One region of the Klebsiella planticola genome, then DNA from elsewhere that is predicted to be linked to it. Evidence: predicted binding sites of a transcription regulator. Region 1 holds the regulator's gene; the other holds the start of a gene.
The links. Region 1 encodes PurR, which represses purine synthesis genes. Its sites were predicted from a motif close to CANGCAAACGTTTGCNTG; they were not measured.
Positions count from the first base shown of each region.

Region 1 (3,134 bases):
CGACACCTTTGGCAATCACCGGCAGCAGCCCCATCGGGGAAAACTCCGTGGTGCCAATACCAAACGCGCCTATCGCCAGCGCTAACAAGGGAAAGTTGATTTTCATTCAATGACTCCAGCAGACCGTCATCGGCGACGGTATCTCATCAGAAGTCAAAAGCATGACATCAATCACAAAAAAACAAAAGTAAACGAAATGGCAAAAGATTTTTGCGAAATTGATAATAATGGCGGGACGTCGGGGGAAAGAGCCCTCTCCCCCGGATAAATCAGTGCAGCACCGCGGTCAGGCCGGCGGCCACGATCAGACCCAGGACAATAATCGTTGTCGTCAGCGAAAACTTTAAATCTGTATCCATCAATTTTTCCCCCAGTTATCCCCACATGAAAAGTGAGCTTGCTCATTTTTGCACAATATAGCGCAAAAATCTTCCATGTTTTAGGGTGATGCACATTTTTGCTCTTCCCCTTTGCCGCAAGATCGGACAAAATCCCACGCTAATTTGAAAGCGTATCGGCCATTGACCCCTTCCTGTCGTTCTGTGTCGTTTTCCCGACGTGATGCAATGTTGAAAATTGTATTCAGGGTGTGTATAGGCAAACGTTTACGTATCGATAATCAGACGATCAGGTCAAGGTCTGGAGTGAGAAGTAATGGCAACAATTAAAGATGTAGCGAAGCGCGCAAACGTTTCCACTACAACAGTGTCACATGTAATTAACAAAACCCGTTTCGTGGCGGAAGAAACCCGCAACGCCGTGTGGGCGGCGATCAAAGAGCTGCACTATTCCCCCAGTGCCGTGGCTCGCAGCCTGAAGGTTAATCACACCAAATCGATTGGCCTGCTGGCCACCAGCAGCGAAGCGGCCTATTTCGCTGAGATTATTGAAGCCGTAGAAAAGAGCTGTTTCCAGAAAGGCTATACCCTGATTCTGGGCAATGCGTGGAACGATCTCGAAAAGCAGCAGGCCTATCTGTCGATGATGGCGCAAAAGCGCGTCGACGGCCTGCTGGTTATGTGTTCTGAATATCCGGAATCGGTGCTCAGCATGCTGGAAGAGTACCGCCATATTCCGATGGTGGTAATGGACTGGGGTGAATCCAAAGCCGACTTTACCGATTCGGTCATCGATAACGCCTTTGAGGGCGGTTATATGGCCGGTCGCTATCTGGTGGAACGCGGCCATCGTGAAATCGGCGTGATCCCGGGTCCGCTGGAGCGTAACACCGGCGCCGGGCGCCTGGCGGGCTTTATGAAAGCCATGGAAGAAGCGCAGATCGCCGTTCCGGAAAGCTGGATTGTGCAGGGAGACTTCGAGCCTGAATCCGGCTACCGCGCAATGCAGCAGATCCTCAGCCAGCAGCATCGCCCGACGGCGGTCTTCTGCGGCGGCGACATCATGGCGATGGGCGCAATCTGCGCTGCGGATGAGATGGGGCTGCGCGTGCCGCAGGACATTTCGCTGATCGGGTATGATAACGTGCGTAACGCCCGCTATTTCAGCCCGGCGCTGACCACCATCCACCAGCCGAAAGATTCGCTGGGGGAAGCGGCCTTCAATATGCTGATGGATCGTATCGTCAACAAGCGCGAAGAGTCACAGTCGATCGAGGTTCACCCGCGGCTGGTAGAGCGCCGCTCCGTCGTAGACGGCCCGTTCGTCGACTACCGTCGCTAATCGCCCGTGCGGCGCCGGTTACTCCGGCGCCCGCAGCCACTCCCGGTTTAACGTTTCACTGTCCCCCAGATAATCCAGTAGCCACGACAGCGCCGGTGACGTGTCGCTCTGCTGCCAGGTCAGGCAGCACGCGGCGTCCGGGAACGGGTTTTCCAGCGCCAGCCCGGTCCATTCACCGCGGTCAATCCACGGGCGAGCAAAATGGCTCGGTACCATCCCTACGCACAATCCCGCCGAGAGGCAGGTGGCCGAGGATTCCCAGTCCGGCACCACCACCCTTTTCTGGTTGTCCAGTAGCCAGGTCGTGCGTTTTGGTAGCGAGCGGGAGGTGTCCTCCCTGACCAGCGACGGCCAGTTGCGCAACACATCATCGCTGAGCGGCCCGCTCATCTGCGCCAGAGGATGATGGCTCGCCACCACGCAATGCCAGCTCAACATCCCCATATCGCGAAAGGCGTAGCGTCCCCCCACCGGAATCGAACGGGTTGCCCCGATAGCCAGCTCCACGCGTCCGTCGGCCAGCGCGTCCCAGACACCGTTGAAGACCTCCTGAAAAACAATCAGCTCGACATCGGGAAAGTGACGATAAAAATCAACAATCATCTGGCGCATACGGGCCGGTTTAACAATGTCATCCACGGCTATCGACAGCTGACCACGCCAGCCGTTGGCTATCTGCTGACACTGTTGGCGGGTGATCTGCATTTTTTTGATAACAGATCGTCCTTCCTGTAAAAACCAGAGCCCGGCGGGGGTCAATTCGACATCGCGATGGCGGCGTTCAAAAAGCGGTACCGCCAGCCACTCCTCCAGCTGACGTACGGTATAACTGACCGCCGAAGGTACGCGGTGCAGCTCCTGCGCCGCGGCGCTAAAGCTGCCGTTGCGGGCGACAGCATCAACAACTTCGAGTGAGTATTCGGACCACATATTCTGCCTGCAAAAATTTTGAACGCATGTAGCAAATATTAGCGTTTCACAAGCCAGAATGCACTCCCTACACTCTGCGGCATCATACCTGCATCTATAAGAGAATGTTATGCAACAACCCGGGAAAGGATTTTTAGTGTGGCTGGCGGGACTCAGCGTGCTGGGTTTCCTCGCTACCGACATGTATCTGCCGGCCTTTTCGGCCATCCAGCAAGATCTCAATACTTCTGCAGCGTCGGTCAGCGCCAGTCTGAGCCTGTTCCTCGCCGGCTTCGCCATCGGGCAGCTGTTCTGGGGCCCGCTCTCGGACCGCTACGGACGTAAACCGATTCTGCTAACCGGGCTGGCGATCTTCGCTATCAGCTGTCTGGGAATGCTGTGGGTGCGTGACGCCACTCTGATGCTGGTGCTGCGCTTTATCCAGGCGATCGGCGTCTGCGCGGCGGCGGTGACCTGGCAGGCGATGGTCACCGATTATTATCCAGCTCAGCGCACTAACCGTATTTTCGCCACCATTATGCCGC
Region 1 covers NZ_CP026047.1:4,802,102-4,805,235, forward strand. Annotated here, with positions in the region: gene MC50_RS23165 (MFS transporter) at 1-106, opposite strand, end outside; gene cydH (cytochrome bd-I oxidase subunit CydH) at 270-359, opposite strand; gene purR (HTH-type transcriptional repressor PurR) at 655-1,680, shown strand; gene punR (DNA-binding transcriptional activator PunR) at 1,699-2,610, opposite strand; gene punC (purine nucleoside transporter PunC) at 2,720-3,134, shown strand, end outside.

Region 2 (3,134 bases), 2.1 Mb from region 1:
CACGCTCAATTCTTCATTGGTGCTGTCGCCAACAATCACGATCACCGCTTTCTGTCCGGTGACGTCAGAATAGACGTGCATGTTGTTGGCCTGGGTACCCAGCTTGCCGCTCTGATCGGTCATTCCTGCTGGCAGGGAAAAACTCAGCTTACCGTCCAGCAGGCTGATAGTTTGTCCGCTGGCGTTGCTTTCCGCAGCTGCCCCGGCAGTCGGCGTTTTTGTGTCGCTGTTATCACAGGCCGCGAGCCCCATAACCAGCAGGCCAATACCGACATATTTAACCAAATTGCGCATTGACATATTCCTTTCGATAAACGGCCATTAACGGCTCATTCGCTTATCTTATCACATCAACCTGCGAGTACTCTTAACCTGGCTGCAATGCGGATAAATCAGATTTATCTGCCAGTTTTTTCAGCAGCATATTCAACAACATGCCATACATCGGCAGGAAGAAAACAATGCTAATCAGTACCTTGAAGCTGTAGTCGACAATCGCGATTTCTCCCCAGTTCGCTGCCATAAACGGGTCCGGACTGCGCCAGAAAGCGATGAAGAAAAAGGCCAGGGTATCGCTGACGTTGCCGAACAGGGTCGAGGCAGTCGGCGCCAGCCACCAGCGGCGGTTTTGCCGCAGGCGGTTAAAGACGTGGACATCGAGGATCTGGCCCAGCGCGTAGGCCATGAAACTGGCGGCGGCGATACGGGCGACGAACAGGTTAAAGTGGGTCAGCGCGGCAAAGCCTTGCCACTCGCCCATATAAAACAGGGACGAGATGCCATAGGAGATCAGCAGCGCCGGGACCATCACCGCCAGGATAATGCGTCGTGCCAGCGGCGCGCCGAAAATCCGCACCGTCAGATCGGTGGCGAGGAAGATAAACGGAAAGCTGAATGCGCCCCAGGTGGTATGAAAACCAAAAATGGAGATCGGGAGCTGCACCAGATAGTTGCTGGAGGTGATAACCAGCAAATGAAAAAGAGAAAGCCAGACCAGCGCTTTTTGACGCTGTGACGTTGTAAACGGATTCATATTGTGACCTTTTTATGCCCGTTATCCTTCAGACTGCAGATGCGTTGACTCTCCTCGTGTATTCCAGTCGCTTACCTGGGTAAGCCCTCGGGAATTCACTGCGGTATCGCCTTTCTGCAACTCGAATGATTCAGGACCAGAGAGTTGGGGTGAGGGAACCCAATAAATCAATACTCGTGCCGTGGCTTGCCAACGCGCGAGTACCAGTTTGAAGCGGCAGAATGATACTGCGTTGAGCGGGTATTGCAATGGTTGTTTTTCGCGCAAACGTTAACCTGACTTGCGTAGCGGAAAAGTGGGGGTAAACTAGGGCCGTTTTGTTGATGTGAGATAAAAATGACCGAACTTTTCTCCAGCCCTGACCACACTCTGGACGCTCAGGGCCTGCGTTGCCCGGAGCCGGTAATGATGGTGCGTAAGACCGTACGTACCATGCCGGTGGGCGAAACGCTGCTGATTATCGCCGACGATCCGGCGACAACCCGCGATATTCCGGGTTTTTGCCGCTTTATGGAGCATGAGCTGCTGGCGCAAGAAACCGCGGCGCTGCCCTACCGCTATCTGATTCGTAAAAGCCATTAAGCACGGGTTTACGTGCCGCACGGCCTTTCCCGGAGGCGGGGCTGCGCCCCTGTCCGGGCTACAAAATCCAAAGATCGCACGCTCCCGTAGCCCCGGTAAGCAGCGCGCTACCGGGGGATAAACGGTGCGATTGCCGCAGACCGTCTTCCCGGAGGCGGGACTGCGTCCCTGTCCGGCCTGCAAAATCCAAAGACCGCACGCTCCCGTAGCCCCGGTAAGCAGCGCGCCACCGGGGTCTTTCCGCTTATTTCTTACGTAACAGTCGCAGGGCGTTAGCGGTCACCAGCACCGTTGCTCCCGTATCGGCCAGCACCGCCAGCCACAGCCCGGTCAATCCGAGCAGCGTGGTGATAAGGAAAATCCCCTTTAAGCCAAGCGCAATCGCAATGTTCTGCCGAATATTGGCGTGGGTGGCGCGGGCCAGGGCAATCATCTGCGCCAGACCGGTTAAGCGGTTATGCGTCAGGGCGGCATCGGCGGTTTCCAGCGCCACGTCGGTTCCGCTGCCCATGGCGATACCAATGGTGGCGGCCTTCATTGCCGGCGCGTCATTAATTCCGTCACCGACCATGGCCAGCGGCGCAGCGGCATTGAGCGCCGTGACCGCCTCGACTTTATCGGCCGGCAGCAGTCCGGCACGGAATTCCAGCCCCAGCTCCCCGGCAATGGCGGCAGCCGCACGCGGGTTATCGCCGGTCAGAATGACGCCCTGCACCCCCAGACGATGCAGATCGTCGACCGCCTGACGGGCGTCATCGCGCAGCGTATCCTGCAGCGCCAGAATGCCGAGCAGAGACTGTTCGCGCAGTACCAGCACAACCGTCTGACCCGCGCTCTCCAGCTGCTGAATCTGCGCCTCATGCTCTGCGGCGGCGTCATTGCCTGCCGCGCAAATCAGTATCTGACGACCGTCAACCTTGGCTTCAATACCCGAACCCGCCAGCGCGCGCTGACCGCGGGCAGACGGAATCGTCAGCTGGCGCTGCTGGGCTTCGCGCACGATGGCCTGCGCCAGCGGGTGGCTGGAGCCTTGTTCTACTGCCGCCGCCAGTGCCAGCAGGCCATTTTCATCCACGTCATTCAGGGCGATTGCGGCGGTGACGCGCGGTTGGCCGACGGTTAGCGTCCCGGTCTTATCAAAAGCCACCTGACGTATGCGACCCAGTTGCTCAAGCGCTGCGCCGCCTTTAATCAGGGCACCGTGACGCGACGCCACCGCCAGCCCGGAAGTAATGGCCGCCGGAGTGGAAATAACCAGCGCACAAGGACAGCCGATCAGCAGCAGCGTCAGACCTTTGTAGATCCACGGCAGCCAGGCGGCGGCAAAGAACAGCGGTGGTACGATGGCGACCAGCAGGGCGACGACCATAATGGCTGGCGTGTAAATCCGGCTGAAGCGATCGATAAAGCGTTCAATGGGTGCCCGACGTTCCTCTGCCTCTTCAATCAGCTTCAGAATACGGTCAATGGCGCTGTCGCCCGGCTCAGAAATCACCGTCAGTTGAACCAGACGGTCGAC
Region 2 covers NZ_CP026047.1:1,380,215-1,383,348, reverse strand. Annotated here, with positions in the region: gene MC50_RS06770 (DcrB family lipoprotein) at 1-294, opposite strand, end outside; gene MC50_RS06765 (7-cyano-7-deazaguanine/7-aminomethyl-7-deazaguanine transporter) at 368-1,033, opposite strand; gene tusA (sulfurtransferase TusA) at 1,370-1,615, shown strand; gene zntA (Zn(II)/Cd(II)/Pb(II) translocating P-type ATPase ZntA) at 1,860-3,134, opposite strand, start outside.
Region 2: tusA (sulfurtransferase TusA) is a predicted target of PurR. The motif match lies at 1,294-1,311, and genes of this name have one in related genera.